One region of the Mesorhizobium sp. M1D.F.Ca.ET.231.01.1.1 genome, then DNA from elsewhere that is predicted to be linked to it. Evidence: riboswitches for the same ligand, from Rfam matches in the RefSeq annotation. Region 1 holds a riboswitch; each other region holds the start of a gene.
The links. Region 1 has a riboswitch for cobalamin ahead of EN874_RS17045 (DUF1636 family protein). Riboswitches for the same ligand answer to the same signal wherever they lie in the genome.

Region 1 (4,178 bases):
GCGGGCCAGTTCACTTTGATTACAGCAACGGACTCTAATGCGGAAGCGTGACAGTTTAACCCGCTGAACCGTTTTAGGAGCCCTATGCTGCGACGCGGCGAGGGTTAGCGCAGCGGTTTCGGCGAAGCAAGTCAAACCTTGTTCAAAATCCGGCCCTGGACGCCATATCGGAAGAAACTGGTCCGATCCGCTCCTGTTTGATTTCCTTCGCTTTTTACTCCACTTTTCTCTCCTGACATATCTCCCGCCATTTGCCTGCTAGCATGGCTGGAATCGTCGGCTGGACGTCAGGTAAACGGATCGAGGCAAAGTGACCTTGATGAAGGACAAAATCTCTCTTCGCACGGCCAGGCGCATCGCGCTTGGCGCGCAGGGCTTCCTTGACCCTCGCCCGGGCGGCGAGCCCAACCGAAGGCACCTCGCCCGCGTGCTCTCCCGCACCGGGCTGCTGCAGATCGATTCCGTCAGCGCGGTCGTGCGCGCCCACTACATGCCGCTCTATTCGCGCCTCGGCCCCTACCCGCTTTCGCTGCTCGACAATGCCGCCCTCACCCGCAGGCGCGCTGTCTTTGAATATTGGGCGCATGAGGCCTCCTTCCTGCCGGTCGAGACCTACCCGCTGATGCGCTGGCGCATGCAGCGCGCCGAACGCGGCGAGGAAATGTATCTCGGCCTCGCCAAATGGGGCCGCGAGCGCAAGGAGATGATCGACGAGATTTACGGGCAAGTCGCCGAGCGCGGGCCGATCGCCGCATCCGATATCGAGGGCCATAAGGGCAATGGCGGCTGGTGGGGCTGGAGCGAGGCCAAGCACGCCTTCGAATGGCTGTTCTGGGCAGGACGCATCACCACCGCCTACCGGCGCGGCTTCGAACGTTATTACGACCTGCCGGAACGCGTGCTGCCGCAGGGCGTGCTCGACCTGCCGGTGCCGTCGATCGAGGACGCGCATCGCGAATTGCTGCGCATTTCTGCCCGCGCCCACGGCATCGCCACCTATGGCGACCTGCGCGACTATTTCCGCCTGGCGCCGGGCGATACGAAAGACCGCATCGCGGAACTGGTCGAGGCGGGCGAACTGCTGCCGGTAGGGGTCGAGGGCTGGGACAAGACCGTTTACCTCCACAAGGACGCGCGCATTCCGCGCCGGATCGAGGCCCGTGCCTTGCTGGCGCCGTTCGACCCCGTCGTTTTCGAGCGCACGCGGACGGAAAAGCTCTTCGACTTCCGCTACCGCATCGAGATCTACACGCCGCCCGAGAAGCGCCAGTACGGCTACTACGTGCTGCCGTTCCTGCTCGGCGACCGCATCGTCGCCCGTGTCGATCTCCGAGCCGACCGTCCGGCCAGCGTGCTGCGCGTCCATGCGGCCTATGCCGAGGCCGGCGCGCCGCCGGAGACGGCCGCCCAGCTCTTCGATGAATTGAAGCAGATGCAGGCATGGCTCGGCCTGGAAGCCATCGAAGTGACGCCAGCTGGCGATCTCGGCCCGGCGCTGGCCGACATCCAGGTGTCGTAGCCGCGCGTTGACAGCCGCGTAGCTCTAAGCCTAAATCCGCGGCAGACGGTCTTCTCCCGGCAAAGGGAGGAGCCAAGAGGGAATGCGGTGCGGGGTTGAAAAATTCCAAATCCGCGGCTGTCCCCGCAACTGTGAGCGACGAGCCTCAGCCGAAAGCCACTGGGAAGTTCCCGGGAAGGCGGCGTCAAGGCGATGACCCGCGAGCCAGGAGACCTGCCGTCTGAGACTTTAAGAATCCGATCGCCCGGCGGGTTTTCCGGGCAAGGAGCCTGGTTTTGGATCGCAACGGCAGTTTTCCGGCTAATATCGTGGACGTTCCGTCCGAGCCCGGCGACACGCTCGCCGGCGTGACCGTCATCGTCTGCTCCTCCTGCCGCGACGAGACTTGTTCGGACGCGCATCCGCGCGCCGGTGCGCTGCTGGCCGAGGACACGCGCCGCGCCGCAGCGGACGAGAACATCCGTATTCGCACGGTCGAATGCCTCGGCAATTGCAAGCGCCGCCTGAGCGCGGCCCTTCTGCGCGACGGCTGCTGGAGCTACGTCTTCGGCGACCTCGAGACGACCAGCGGCGCCGACCTGGTCGCCGGCGCAAAACTCTTCGCCACATCGACCGACGGCCTCATCCCCTGGCGCGGCCGGCCAGACTCCCTCAAGCGCGGCCTCGTCGCCCGCATCCCTCCCCTCGACCTCCTGAAGGACTGACCATGAACGCCTCCGTTTCCCGCGTGCCCTGCACCGTCGTCACCGGCTTCCTCGGCGCCGGCAAGACGACGCTGATCCGCAACCTCATTGAAAACGCCAAGGGCAAGCGGCTGGCGATCATCGTCAACGAGTTCGGCGATGTCGGCATCGACGGTGAGATCCTGAAAGCCTGCGGCGTCGACACCTGCCCTGAGGAGAACATCGTCGAGCTCGCCAATGGCTGCATCTGCTGTACCGTCGCCGACGATTTCGTGCCGGCGCTCGACCAGATCCTGTCGCGCACGCCGAAGGTCGATCACATCCTGATCGAAACCTCGGGCCTCGCGCTGCCGAAGCCGCTCGTCCAGGCCTTCCAATGGCCGAGCGTGAAGAGCCGCGTGACGGTCGACGGCGTCATTGCCGTGGTCGACGGTCCGGCGCTGGCCGATGGCCGCGTCGCGTCCGACATGGATGCCCTTCAGGCGCAGCGCGCCGCAGACGATTCCCTCGACCATGACGATCCGGTGGAAGAAGTGTTCGAGGATCAGATCGCTTGCGCCGACCTGATCATCCTGTCGAAGAGCGATTTGATGGACGCGGCGGGATCGGAGCGTGCCAATGCCGTCATCGGTGAACATGTGGCGCGCGCCGTCAAGGTCGTGCCGACGGCGCAGGGCAAGGTCGACCCGTCGGTGCTGCTCGGCCTCGGCCTCGCCGTCGAGGAGGACATCGAGAACCGCAAGACCCACCACGACGACGAGCTCGACCACGAGCACGACGATTTTGACTCCTTCGTCATCGATATCCCGTCGATCTCGCATCCGGACGAGTTGGCCAAGCGCGTCGCCCTTGCCGCCGAGCAGGAAAACGTGCTGCGCGTCAAAGGCTTCGTCGAGGTCGGCGGCAAGCCGATGCGGCTGCTGCTGCAGGCCGTCGGCCCGCGCGTCAACCACTATTACGACCGCGCCTGGACGGCCGAGGACGACCGCCGCTCGCGCCTCGTTGTCATCGGCCTCAAGGGGCTGAACCGCCCGGCGATCGAGCGTATCCTCGCCGGCTGAGGCCAACACGAAAAGCCCAACACGAAGCAATGCATATCCTCACCACGACATCCGCTTCGCTCGACGATCTCGCCGAGCCTATCGACCTCAGGCAGACGCCTGCGGATGTCGTGGCGCTGTCCTTCACCGACAGCGATCTTGCCGGACTGGCAGCCGCCTGGAAGGCGGACGCTGACCGCTTGCCGTCGATGCGGCTCGCGGCACTTCGCGATCTGCGCCATCCGATGTCGGTCGACCTCTGGATCGACAGCGTCGCCCACCATGCCAAGGTCGTCCTGGTCCGCATCCTCGGCGGTTACGACTGGTGGCGCTATGGCTGCGACCAGCTGGCAGCGGTCGCGCGCGAACGCGGCATCAAGCTGGCGCTGCTGCCGGGCGAAAGCCATGACGAGGACCCGCGCCTGATCGAAGGCTCGACATTGCCGCGCGCCGAGCTCGACGCCCTGCTCGGCTATTTCCGCGAAGGCGGCCCGGCCAATATGGCGGCGCTGGTGAGGAGACTGGCGCGGCTGGCGGGATCTGAGGCCGAGTTGGCCGAGCCGGTGGGCGTGCCGAAGGCGGGATATTACCAACCGGGACGAGGAGTTGTCGCAAAGCCAGCTTCGTTCAGCGCTGGCGATATCGGCTCCCCCATCATTCCCATCCTCTTCTACCGTTCAATGCTGCTGGCGGCCGACGTGGCGCCAATCGACGCACTCGTCGACGCCTTGTGGGCGCAAGGTCTCACCCCAGTGCCGATCTTCGTCTCCAGCCTCAAGGACCCGGCATCCCTGGCCTTCGTCGAAACCGCCCTCGCATCCTTAAACCCCGCCGCCATCGTCACCGCCACCGCCTTCGCCTCCGGCGCCGAGCCGGGCGCGCAAACGCTGTTCGACCGCGCCGGCGTACCGGTGTTCCAGGTCATCGTCGCCACGA
Region 2 (4,178 bases), on a different contig from region 1:
TCAGCCAGAGCGCGAGCGTCAGTCCGGTCGGACCGGCGCCGGCGATGAGGACCTTTGTCTTGGACATGGTCATTTTCCTTCTCCCTCAACGATACGGACTTTTTCGTGTTCCCGCAGCCGGTTTACGCCGGCGGTAACGACCAGATCGCCTTTGCTGAGCCCGTCGCTGACGACGATGCGGTCGGTCTCGTATCGGGCAACCGTGACCGGCTTGAGCTCGACGGCTGACGAGGGCGACACGATCCACACCGCCGGCTTGCCATCCTTGTCGAACAGCGCGCTGCCTGGCAGCACCACGACCGGCGCGCCGGCGACCTCGGCGCGGCCGGAAACGCTGGCGCCGAAGCGCATCTCGTCGGGCGCATTCTCGATCGAGACCTTCACCTGGAAGGTGCGGGTGGCGGCATCGGCCATCGGCGCGATCTCGCGGATGGTGCCGGCCGCCGTGATCGCCGGATTGCTGAGCAGCGAGACGGTCACCTTCGGCGGCCGCTTCGTATCGGGCGTGTTGGCGAAGGCGGCTTCGGCGATCGAGAACACGGCGTCGCGGCTCTGCGGATCGGCGACGCGGACCACCATCTGCCCGACATTGACCGACTGGCCGGCTTCGGCGCCGCTCGCGGTGACGATGCCGTCGAATTCCGCGTGCAGCTCGGTATAGCCGAGCTGGTCCTTGGCCATCTCGAAGGCGATGTTCGCCGACTTGAGCTTGGCCTGCGCCGAGCGCAGATTCTTCAGCGTCGCGTCATAGTTGGCCCGTGTCGTGAAACCTTTGGTGAGCAGCGCGCCGATGCGGGCCTCGGCGGCACTTGCCTCGACAAGCACGGCCTGCGCCGCGGCGACATCGGCCTCGGCGCTGGCGAGCCGGTTGCAATAGTCCTGATCGTCGATGCGGGCGAGCACCTCGCCCTTCCTCACCGTCGCGCCGACCTCGGCGACGCGTTCGAGCAGCTTGCCGGATACGCGGAAGCCTAGGTCGCTTTCAAGCCTCGGGCGTATCTCGCCGACGGCGGTTCGGGTGTCAGCGCCGAGCATCGGAGCGACCGCTATGGCCTTGACGAGCTTCGTCTCCGGGGCGGCCGGGGTGGTGTACGAGGCCTCGCTTCTTGCGCCGTGCCAGACCAGGGACGCGCCGCAGGCGAGGACGGCGACCGAGCCGGCGACAAGGCGACGCCTCAGCGCCTTGTTATCAGAGAGTGCGGCAATCATGCTTGTCTCCACGACCAAGGTTGCGGTCGCGCGGGGAGGATGCGGCGACCGGGAAATATATCGGCTGGAGGGGGATCGGGCGTTTGCGGCCTGTCTTTCGCCAGCCCGATCTTCTTGCGGTTTCCGGCCCGGAAAATCCCGAACGGTTTCTGAAAATTTTCCGATGTTTGGCTGAGGCAGTGCCGGAAACGGATTGACATAGGGCCTTCGAGCGTATGTAACGTTATTACATATCGGAAGCTGCAAATTGGGAATTTCACGGGGTGATCAGGTCGCGCAGAAGTCCGTTGCGACTCGCGCGCGGACAACCTACGATGGCGGTGTCATGGTCCCCGAGCCGCAAGGCGAGGGGTGAAAAGGGAACACGGTGAGATCCGCTTAGGGTCGAGGCCGTGGCTGCCCCCGCAACTGTGAGCGGCGAGCTCCATCCGGAATGCCACTGGCCGGCAAGGCTGGGAAGGCGGATGGCGCGGCGACCCGCGAGCCAGGAGACCTGCCATCGACACGAGTTGACCGGACGGGGTGTGCCGGGAGGAGACGCGGGCACCGGTACTGTCGGCCGGCTCGTCCGGCATCCTTCCGTCGCCATTTTGGGAAAGTGACGGAATGTTGGACGGCTCCATCGATCGCATCGACCGCATTTTCGTGTGCATGCTTTGCTGTGATCCGGCGACGCGAGAAATGCGCAGCGAAGCACTCTCCGATCATCGGGTGGGCCGCCTATGACCACGCAGCTTCTCGAAGCCCGTGGCCTCGGCGCGACGGCCAATGGCCGGACGCTGGTCGACGATGTCAGCCTGTCGCTGACCGGCGGCGAACGTCTCGCCATCATCGGCCCTAACGGCGCCGGCAAGACGACGCTGCTGCACATGCTGTGCGGGGCGCTGCCGCCGAGCCGCGGCGAGGTGCGCCTTGCCGGACGCCGGCTGGACCGGATCACCGCCGCCGAGCGGGCGCTCAGCATCGCCGTCGTCGGTCAGACGGACCAGCCGGATCCGCGGCTCGCGCTCATCGACTATGTCGAGCTTGGCCGCGTCCCACATGCGGGCTTGAGGCGCCGCCACGACGATCGCGACATCGTCGTCGAGACTTTGCGCCGGACCGGATTGCTGCGGCTGCTCGCGCGCACCGTAGGCTCGCTGTCCGGCGGCGAGCGCCAGCGCGCGCAGCTCGCCCGCGCCATCGCGCAGGAGCCGAAAATCCTGTTCCTCGACGAGCCGACCAACCACCTCGATCCGCGCGCCCGCGGCGAGTTGCTCGACCTGGTCGCCGGCTTCGGCATGACCGTTGTTGCCGTGCTGCACGATCTCGCCCTGGTGGCGCCCTTCGCCACCCGCGTCGCGGTGATGAGCAACGCCCAACTGCACGCGCTGGCGCCGCCGCGCGAGGCGCTGGCGCAGCCGCTCATCCGTGAGGTGTTCGGCATCGATGTGCTGCGCCTCCAGCACCCGACCGAGGACCGCGAGCTCACCGTCTTCGAGCTTCCCGCCCGCGCTTCAGCGCCGTCCTGAGCCAACCCAAACAATCCAACCCAATCAGGAGCACCATCCCGTGAAACGCCTCGCTTTGTCGCTTGCCCTCTCTTTTGTCGCCTCGGCCGCCTCCGCCTTCCCGGTGACCGTCGACAGCTGCGGCAAGCCGCTCACCTTCGACGCGCCGCCGAAGCGCGCCGTCATCCAGGACCTCAACATGGCCGAGATGGCGTTCGCGCTGAAGCTGCAGCCGTCGATCGTCGGGCTGACCGGCATCACCGGCTGGTACAAGGTCGGCCCCGAATTCAAGGCCGAGCAGGGCTCGATCCCCGAGCTGGCGCCGAAATACCCGACGCTGGAAAACCTTGTCGCCGCGCAGCCGGACTTCTTTTTCGCCGGCTGGTATTACGGCATGAAGCCGGGCGGCGAGGTCACGCCCGACACGCTTGCCCCGCACGGCATCAAGACGCTGGTACTGACCGAGAGCTGCGTACATCTCGACAAGAACCGGCCCACCGCTTCGATGGACCTGCTCTTTGGCGACGTCGAGAAGCTCGGCAAGATCTTCGGCAAGGACGCGGAGGCGCAAAAGCTGGTCGCCGGCTGGAAGGCCGAGCTGGCCGGCATCACCGCCAAGGTGGGCGAGCATAAGGGCACGCGCGTGTTCCTCTATGACTCTGGCGAGGACAAGCCCCTCACCGCCGGCAAGTTCGCCATCCCCAACGCCATGATCGCCGCCGCGGGCGGGGAAAACATCATGGCCGACATGGACACGAGCTGGGGCAATACCGACTGGGAGACGGTTGCGTCGCGCAATCCGCAATTCCTCATCCTGCTCGACTACCAGGACGGCGGCGGCTACCGGAAGCTGCTCGATTTCCTCGAGGCACATCCGGCGATGAAGGAAACCGACGCGGTGAAGAACAAGCGCTTCGTTGCGCTGCGTTACGCCGAGCTGACGCCCGGACCCGCCAACATCGAGGCGATCGGCAAGATCGCCAGGGCCATGCATCCGGAAGCGTTCTGACCTTTGCGATACGGATCGTTCGTTCTTGCAGTGTCGCTGGGCGCGGCGCTGCTTGCAGCGCTCGTGCTGCTTTCGATCGCCTACGGCTCGACGCTCATCCCGTTGCACGAGGTCGTGCGCGCGCTGGCACATGCGATGGGGCTGGACGGGAATCAGGTATCCGGTCCGGTCGGCAGCATCGTCGTCGACCTCAGGCTGCCGCGCGCATTGCTGGCGATTGCTGTCGGCGCCGGCCTCGGCATCGTCGGCGCGCTGCTGCAGACCGTCCCCCGCAACGATCTCGCCGATCCGTTCCTGTTCGGCCTCTCCTCGGGCGCCGCCGCCGGCGCGGTCTCCGTCATCACCGTCTTCGGCGACAGCTTCGGCATCTGGACCCTTCCCCTTGCCGCCTTCACCGGCGGCATACTGGCGGCGGCAATCGTGCTTCTGCTGGTGTCGCGGGTGAGGGGGCAGGGACCCGAGCGGCTGAT
Region 3 (4,178 bases), on a different contig from region 1:
TTCCGATTTTCGGGGTCATGCGCGAGGCGGGGAGTCGGGGCCATGTGGGACTTCAGCATCGGCCGGTCGGTGTCCATCATGATGCGGACATGGCCGTTCATCGTCTTTCGCATGATCGTCTATTTCGGCATCACGCTGGCCTACATCATGGCGACCGGCACCGGCGCCAGTGTCGGCTATGGCGTTGGCCACATCTCCACCGACCCTGACGGACCGATGTCGTTTGCCTTGTGGGGCGGGGTCGTCGGCTTCGGCGTCGTCTCGATCGCCGTCTACTGGATCCGCGAATATATCCTCTATGTGCTCAAGGCCGGCCACATCGCCGTCATGGTGCATCTGATCGACGGCCACGACGTTCCGGATGGCCAGGGCCAGATCGCCTATGCGAAGGAAGTGGTGACCCAGCGCTTCGCCGAGGCCAACATCCTTTTCGTGGTCGACCAACTGGTCAAAGGCGCCATCCGCGCCATCACCGGCCTGATCGGCGGCATTGCCGCGTTCCTGCCCATTCCCGGCTTGAGCGGCCTCGTCAGCTTCATCAACACGGTCATTCGGCTGTCGCTGACCTATGTCGACGAGATCATCCTCGGCTACAACATCCGCATCAATTCGGACTCGCCTTTCGAGACCGCCAGGCAGGGCGTCGTGCTCTACGCGCAGAACGGCAAGCACATGGTCAAGAATGCCGTCTGGCTGGCGGTGATCATGTGGGGCGTGTCCTTCGTCATCTTCCTTTTGATGCTTGCCCCGGCAGCCGCCATCCTCTGGGTGATGCCCGGGCAGCTCGCCGGCTGGGCCTTCGTGCTGGCCATCGTCTTCGCCTGGGCCTTCAAGGCGGCCTTCATCGAGCCTTTCGCCATCGCTTCGCTGATGCAGGTCTATTTCGCCACCATCGAAGGCCAGGTTCCCAATCCCGAATGGGACCGGCGCCTAGCCGAGGCCTCGTCGAAGTTCAGGGAGCTTCGCGACAAGGCGCTGGGCTCCTTCGGCGGCTCGCGCTGGGATTCGCCCCGGCCTGCCTGATCGGCAGCCCCTGACCACGAAGGCAACCCGATCAAGGCTTCGGCAGGTCAGCGCCGCGAAGCTTGGCAATCGCCGATTTGAGCGGCGCCTCGCCGGCGCCGCAAAAGATCTCGCTCATCACCAGGTCGGGCAGCGGCAGGCGCCGGCCCCAGCCATGCGCCTCGAGGTCCGGCCGCGGCGCGAATTCCGAGACGCGGCCGACGCAGAGATAGGCTATCGGCGTGACATGCTCGGGGATCGACAACAGCCGCTTCAGCGCCTCGGTCTCGATGATGCTCACCCAACCGACGCCGACGCCTTCGGCGCGCGCCGCCAGCCAGAAGTTCTGTACCGCGCAGACGGTGCTGTAGAGGTCCATCTCCGGATTGTGCCAGCGCCCGAGCGGCGAATTCTGCGAGCGCTGCCGGTCGCAGGTGATGCAAAGATTGAGCGCGCTTTCGCAGATGCCCTCGAGCTTCAGCGTGCGGTAGAGCGCCTGCCGCTCCGCCTCGATCGCCGGCAGTTCCTGCTCGCGCGCGGCCAGGAACAGGTCGCGCACCTGCCGCCGTCTTGTCGCATCGCGGATGACGATGAAGTTCCACGGCTGCATGTAGCCGACCGACGGCGCATGATGGGCAGCCGTCAACAGTCGCGCCAGCACGCCATCGTCGAGATCGTCGGCAGTGAAATGGCTGCGCACGTCGCGCCGGGTGAACATCGCCCGGTAGACGGCCTCGCGCGCCAATTGGTCAAAGTCGCCGCCGCCGGTGGCGGCCATTCGTGCCTGCATCGCTTGTCCCCTTGCGATAAGCAGCCCTCCGCCTGACCATGCGGACGACCATTTCTGCCGGGCCGGTCTTCTGGCTCGGGATCGACCCGCATCCGGCGCCTTCCCGTCTAGGACAGTGGCTTTTGCCGGCGCGGTCCCCCTCACAGCGTTGGGCACGCCACGGATTTCAACCGTGTTCCCGATTCTCCCGCGTCGCGGGCACCAGGCAGCGGCAGGACTCTATCGCGAAGCGGAAGCCGCGCCAATGCCGCTTGCGACACGATCGGGCGCGATTTTCCCCAATCATTCGGCGCCGAAACATGGCTATCCGGGCGACAGGTGCCTAGATTAGGGGCCATGGCTACCCGTCTCTACACCCATCCGGTATTCCTGGAGCACCTCACGCCGCCCGGTCATCCCGAGCGTCCCGACCGTTTGCGCGCCATCGAGCGCGTGCTGGACGACGAGGCTTTCTCGGCTCTCGACCGCGTCAGGGCGCCGGAAGGCGACGAGGCAACCATCCTTTATGCCCATCCGGAAGATTTCGTCGCCCGCGTCCGCGCGGCCATTCCTGAGACCGGCATCGTCTCGATCGATGCCGACACCAGCGCCAGCCCGAAGAGCTGGCAGGCCGCGGTGACGGCGATCGGCGCCGCCAATGCGGCGATCGACGATGTCTTCGAGGGGCGCGCCGCCAATGTCTTCGTCGCCGCCCGTCCGCCCGGCCATCATGCCGAGAAGACGACGGCGATGGGCTTTTGCCTGTTCAACACCGCGGCGATCGCGGCCCGCTACGCGCAGAAGAAGCACCAGGCCGAGCGCGTCGCCATCGTCGATTGGGACGTGCATCACGGCAACGGCACGCAGGACATCTTCTGGGACGATCCGTCGGTGCTCTATTGCTCGACGCATCAGATGCCGCTTTACCCGGGCACAGGCGCCAAGAGCGAAACCGGCGCCGGCAACATCGTCAACGCGCCGCTCGCGCCGAGCACCGGCAGCGATACGTTCCGCGACGCCTTCCTGTCGCGCGTGCTGCCGTCGATCGACGCATTCAAGCCGGACCTGATCATCATTTCCGCCGGGTTCGATGCGCACCATCGCGATCCGCTGGCCGCGATCAACCTGACCGAAGACGATTTCGACTGGGCGACCGGCCAGCTTATGGAGCGCGCCGGGCGCCACAGCGGCAACCGGCTCGTCAGCCTGCTGGAGGGCGGCTACGATCTGCAGGGACTGGCATTTTCGGTCGCCGCCCATGTCGGGCGGCTGATGAAGGGATGAATTATGGCTGATGAAGCTAACCAAGACGTCAAGACGATGAGCTTCGAGCAGGCGCTCGACGCGCTGGAGAAGATCGTCGATGATCTGGAGCGCGGCGATGTCCCGCTCGATCAGTCGATCAGGATCTACGAGCGCGGCGAGGCGCTGAAAGCCCATTGCGACCGGCTGCTAAAGGCGGCCGAGGACAAGGTCGAGAAGATCAGGCTGTCGCGCGACGGCAAGCCGGTTGGAACGGAGCCGCTCGACGCCGAGTAGTGTGGAAGAGGGGCGGGGGAAGAAAAGCAGGTAAGGAGTTCAAGCATGTGCCGCAACATCAAGACCCTGTTCAATTTCGATCCGCCGGCGACCGATGACGAGGTCCATGATGCGGCGCTGCAGTTCGTGCGCAAGCTGAGCGGCTCGACCAAGCCGTCCAAGCGCAACGAGCATGCGTTTCACCACGCCGTCGAGGCGATCGCGGCAGCCGCGCGCGAGCTGCTCGACAGCCTCGAAACCACGCAGCATCCGCGCAATCGCGAGGAAGAGGCCGCTAAGGCGAAAGCCAGGTCCGCGCTCCGCTTCGCCTGAGGTCATGACATGAGCTTCTTCCCGGGAAACGACCCTGAGGCCGGCGACGCGTTTGCCTGCGACCAGATCGAGTTGATGGTCATCCCCAACGCCAAGGATATTGGCGGCTTCGAGGTTCGCCGCGCCCTGCCGACGGCGAAACGCCGGCTGGTTGGTCCCTTCATCTTCTTCGACCGCATGGGACCGGCGATCCTGCGCGCTGGCCAGGCGATCGACGTGCGCCCGCATCCGCATATCGGGCTTTCCACGGTCACCTATCTGTTCGACGGCAAGATCAGGCATCGCGATTCGCTCGGCACCGAAATGGTGATCTCACCCGGCGACGTGAACCTGATGACCGCCGGCCGCGGCATCGTTCATTCCGAGCGCACGCCCAAGGAGTTGCGTGGCGCGCCGATGTCGGTCTCCGGCCTGCAGACCTGGCTGGCCTTGCCCGACGGCAGGGAAGAGGTCGCCCCGGTGTTCGCGAATACGTCGGTGATCCGCCTGCCCGAGATCGACGCCGACGGCGTCAGCGGCCGAGTCGTCGTCGGTGAATTTTCCGGGCTGCGCTCGC
Region 4 (4,178 bases), on a different contig from region 1:
TGCCATTTGCCCTTGATGAACTGGACGACGCCGACGCGCTTGCCGTAGCCGAGCATCCTGAGCGCCAGGCCAAAGGCGGCGGTGGTCTTGCCCTTGCCCGGCCCGGTGTTGACGATTAGCAGTCCCTTCTCGATCGTCTTGCCGGCCACCTCGGCATCCTGCACCGCCTTGCGCTTGGCCATCTTGGCGCGATGGCGCTCGGCATCCTTATCGTCGATTTCGGCCATGTCACTTCACCTTGAGCGGCAGCCCCGCCACCATCATCAGCACGCTGTCGGCGACAGCCGCGACCTGCTGGTTGAGCCGGCCGCCGGCGTCGCGAAACCGGCGCGCCAGCGCATTGTCCGGCACGATGCCGAGCCCGACCTCGTTCGACACCACGAACCAGGGCCCGCGCGGCCGCGACAGCAAATCCGAGAGCCGCCGGCACTCGGCCTCGATATCATGGTCCGCCAGCATATGATTGGTCAGCCACAATGTCAGGCAATCGGCCAGGGCCGGCTGGTGGTTGGGCAAGGCCTCGATCGCGCCAACCAGGTCCAGCGGCGCATCGACGGTCACCCAGCCTTCGCCGCGCCGCGCGCGATGCAGGGCGATGCGCTCGCGCATCTCGTCGTCATAGGCTTGCGCGGTGGCGATATAGGCCCAGGGCGACGGGCTTGCCGTGACCAGGGTTTCGGCATGCGCGCTCTTGCCGGAGCGCGCGCCGCCGATGACGAAGGTCAGACGACCCTTGGCGCGATCAGGCAAAGCTGCCGCGCAGGCTGGTCGCCGTGCCGGTGAAGCGGCCGCGCACCACGCCGACGACAGCACCCAGCACCAGCCAGAACACCAGATCGGTAAGCGTCACGGCAACCACGAACTGATGGTGCAGCCCTTCGGGGATAGCCGTCTCGAAGCTGTCGGGCTGCGGCGCGCCGACGATATGCGGCGCCACGATCAGCACGACCGCCAGGACGGCCAGCGGCAGCGACTTGCGGAAGGCGATCAGGCCAAGCCCGGCGGCGGTCGCAGCCACAGTCGAAATCCACCAAATCTGGCGCGGAAAGAGTTCAGCCGCCGGCATCGCCGGCAGTTCGGGCGGCAGGCCGAGGCCGGGCGCCAAAGTGAACACGGCAAAACCGGCAAGGCCCCAGAGCACGCCCTGACGCCAATTGCCGGTGCCACCGGCAAACTCCGAGACCGCGACCAGGATCAGCGCGAAACCGATGCCGGTGACGATGTTGGCGACGACGTTGAAGGCGAAGCGCTCGAAGCCGTCGGCCGGCGCCCAGCCTTCGTCCTCGGCCGGAGCTGCCGCGTCGGCAGGCGCTGGAGCCGCGCTGCTCATCGCCGCCGGCGCGGCCGAACTCATCGCATTGTTGTCGGTGGTTGTGGCGGCGTGATCGTGGTGATGGCCGCCGCCTGCCTTTTCATAAACTTCCGCCTTCAGGATCAGCGGCACGGTCGCATAGGCCTGCATGCAGGCGAGCGCGATGCCCGCCACGAGCCCCGCGATCGCCGCGACGAACACGACGTTGCGAAACAGATTCATGATGTCAGGCCTTTGTCAGTGGCAGGGAAAAGCCATCGAGTGGCGATAGTCGTGAGCAGCGTTGTGGACCGCATCGATATGCGAGAAGCCGACAAAGCCGACGACGAAGATGCCGAGCAGCGCGGCCAGAGCCAGCTGCATGATACGCGACTGCGAGGAGACGGAGGCGCCGAGGGAAACGGAAGCGGTATTCATGTCTTGTCCTTTCGCCCTCCACCCGAGGGCATCGAAGTCAACTTTGCCGTCGCCGGCAGGTCTCCTGGCTCGCGGATCCGCGCCCTTCCCCACCTTCCCGAGGAAAATCCTCAGTGGTCTATGGGGAGGACTACCGCACACAGTTGCGGGGGCAGCCACGGCTTTGGGCAGGAAGTCCACCCTCACCGCATTCCCTCTTGGCTCCAAAAACGGAACCGACGACGGCGAGGACTATAGGCAGAATCGCCGCAGGCGGCAAACCAATTTCCGTCATCGCCAAACGCGATTGCGCCATGGATTCGCATGCTAGGAGGCGGCGATCCTTTCCGCGACAAGCTGTTGCAGCCGCCACAGATGGGCGTCGTGAATGCCGCGCGCTTCGAGATTCTTGACGGTGTTGTAGAGGTAGTCGGCGCCCGAACCCCAGTGCCCGCACGATGTCGCCAGCCTTTCCACCACCTCGCTTTCACCGAGCGGGCCGGCATAGGTCGTGCCCCTGCGATTGATGACGAAAGCGAGCGCTTTCAACGGCCCATTGTCGGTTGCGAGCTGCAGCAGGCGCGGGTGGTAGCTGGTCGGCTTCAGCGTCATCTCACGCCGGAAAAGCTTGTCCAGAGCCCGCCGGCGGTCGCCACCGTTCAGGCGGAATGCTACGCCCTTGCATTGGCCGCCACGATCCAGCGCCATCATCAGGCCCGGACTCTGTTTGGTACCGCGCCAGCGGGTCATCTTCATGCAGAAAGAGCGATGCCAGCCGCGCGCCACGGCGACCCGCTCCTCGACATGTTCGATCTCGGGTTTCCAGATCAGCGAGCCATAGCCGAACAGCCAGAGCGGCTCGTCTGCGGGAAGCTCGGTCTCGAATGCATCGAGCATGGTTTCGTAGTCGCTGTCGGAGAGATGCTGCGTATCAGGATCAGGCCCGCTGTCTTCGACGACGCGAAAGCAGCGAGCCACCAGTTCCTCGGTAAGCGACATCATCCTTGCAGGCATGCTTTGCGACCCTCGCCAGCCGGCAGGCGCCGGCATCGGCAAGGGACCTTAAGGGCGGTCCCCGGACACCACAATGGCCCCGCAATTCACAACGGCCTTGTCCGGGGTGCCGGCTGTCGGGAGCGAGGGAACAGCCGATGCAGCCGGATCCAAGCGGGCGGGCAGGCGCGATGCGGCGTACCAGCCCGCTCGCTGATCAAAACGACTTCGGCAGATAGCGCCAGGTGAAGAAGCCGCAGAAGGCGGCCAGTATGCCGAGCGTGACGAAGACCGAGCCGAGGCCGAAGAAGGTGAGCACCACCGAATAGACCAGCGGCGGTGTCAGCTCGGAGAAGTCGAGATAGGTGCGGTAGACCGCCGCCATCTGCGCCCGTTCATAGGAACGGACCGAGCGCATGAAGGCGGTCGAGCCCAGCGCATCGAGCGCAATCGTAAAGAGCGCGCCGCAGAGCAGGAACGCGGCCGTGAGCAGCGGCGCGGCTTGGCCGACGCCGCCCGCGGCAAAAAGCATTGCCGCCATGGCGAAATAGGCGAAGGTCATGGTGCGTCTGCCACCGAAGCGCTTGCCCGCCCTGCCCCAGAAGATCGCCATGAACAGCAGCGCATTGCCTGCCGACACCAGCAGCCCGCCGGCAAGCTTGCCCTCGCCGGTGATCACCATGAAAAGCGGGCTATAGACGAAGAAGGTCGTCCAGAAGCAGGAGCGGCCGAAGGCGATCAGCCAGGCGAGCCTGAGCCGCGGCTGCGCGATGAAGCGGCCGATATTGGCAAGCGGATTGGCCGGACGGCTCTTGCCGGGGCGGATCGACCGGTTATCGCCCAGCCGGTAGGTCCAGAACAGCGCAAGCAGCGCCAGCGCAAACGCCACGACCGCGCCATGCGCGGCATAGATGCCGAAGCGGGTATAGAGGAAGATGCCCAGCGTCGGCCCGCCGGTCCAGGCGAACATCGACCACGCCATGCGCAGCGATTCCGCCTGCATGAAGTCGGCCTTGCGGATGTGGTCCATGATGTAGAGGTTGAGCGTGATCGACAGCGCGCTCGCCCCCATGACACGGCAGAGCATGCCGGCGAGCTGCCCCGGCAGCGTGTGGGTGACGAAGAACACCGAGCCGATCGCCAGCATCAGGCAGCCGGCCGTATAGACCCAGCGCCGCGCGAAGCGGCGGATCAGCATCGGCATGAACAATGTCACCGAAAGCCCGAGCAGCGACACGACGGCGTAGAGGATCGAGACGATCTGCTCGCTGTGGAGGATTTCGTAAGCCTGGATCGGGATGACGCTTGAGATCGTGGCGCGGGCAAACGATTCGACCGCGTAGAGCGAGGCGAAGGTGCGCGCATCGGCGGGCCTCAGGGCCGGAAGCCAGATCGGATGGCGCACATGGGTGGACATCGGCCCTCCGAAAGTGAATCGCCCGCCAATCTGGCCGGACCAGTGGCGGACCGGTAGCAG

Region 2: linked by a shared signal. The riboswitch ahead of EN874_RS05910 (ABC transporter ATP-binding protein) and the one ahead of EN874_RS17045 (DUF1636 family protein) in region 1 are both predicted to bind cobalamin.
Region 3: linked by a shared signal. The riboswitch ahead of bluB (5,6-dimethylbenzimidazole synthase) and the one ahead of EN874_RS17045 (DUF1636 family protein) in region 1 are both predicted to bind cobalamin.
Region 4: linked by a shared signal. The riboswitch ahead of EN874_RS00025 (CbtB domain-containing protein) and the one ahead of EN874_RS17045 (DUF1636 family protein) in region 1 are both predicted to bind cobalamin.

The regions. Positions count from the first base shown of each region.
Region 1 is NZ_RZOZ02000005.1:431,896-436,073, reverse strand. Features, by position in the region: gene EN874_RS17050 (winged helix-turn-helix domain-containing protein) at 320-1,519, shown strand; cobalamin riboswitch at 1,549-1,755, shown strand; gene EN874_RS17045 (DUF1636 family protein) at 1,828-2,223, shown strand; gene cobW (cobalamin biosynthesis protein CobW) at 2,226-3,263, shown strand; gene cobN (cobaltochelatase subunit CobN) at 3,293-4,178, shown strand, end outside.
Region 2 is NZ_RZOZ02000001.1:1,184,272-1,188,449, reverse strand. Features, by position in the region: gene EN874_RS05920 (FAD-dependent monooxygenase) at 1-67, opposite strand, end outside; gene EN874_RS05915 (efflux RND transporter periplasmic adaptor subunit) at 70-1,209, opposite strand; cobalamin riboswitch at 1,519-1,725, shown strand; gene EN874_RS05910 (ABC transporter ATP-binding protein) at 1,932-2,720, shown strand; gene EN874_RS05905 (ABC transporter substrate-binding protein) at 2,761-3,708, shown strand; gene EN874_RS05900 (iron ABC transporter permease) at 3,712-4,178, shown strand, end outside.
Region 3 is NZ_RZOZ02000006.1:231,978-236,155, reverse strand. Features, by position in the region: gene EN874_RS18335 (hypothetical protein) at 43-1,023, shown strand; gene bluB (5,6-dimethylbenzimidazole synthase) at 1,055-1,792, opposite strand; cobalamin riboswitch at 1,835-2,013, opposite strand; gene EN874_RS18325 (histone deacetylase family protein) at 2,129-3,055, shown strand; gene EN874_RS18320 (exodeoxyribonuclease VII small subunit) at 3,059-3,310, shown strand; gene EN874_RS18315 (DUF2277 domain-containing protein) at 3,356-3,622, shown strand; gene EN874_RS18310 (pirin family protein) at 3,632-4,178, shown strand, end outside.
Region 4 is NZ_RZOZ02000001.1:1,888-6,065, reverse strand. Features, by position in the region: gene cobO (cob(I)yrinic acid a,c-diamide adenosyltransferase) at 1-227, opposite strand, end outside; gene cobU (bifunctional adenosylcobinamide kinase/adenosylcobinamide-phosphate guanylyltransferase) at 229-750, opposite strand; gene EN874_RS00030 (CbtA family protein) at 743-1,534, opposite strand; gene EN874_RS00025 (CbtB domain-containing protein) at 1,550-1,729, opposite strand; cobalamin riboswitch at 1,766-1,964, opposite strand; gene EN874_RS00020 (gamma-glutamylcyclotransferase) at 2,036-2,722, opposite strand; gene EN874_RS00015 (MFS transporter) at 2,919-4,118, opposite strand.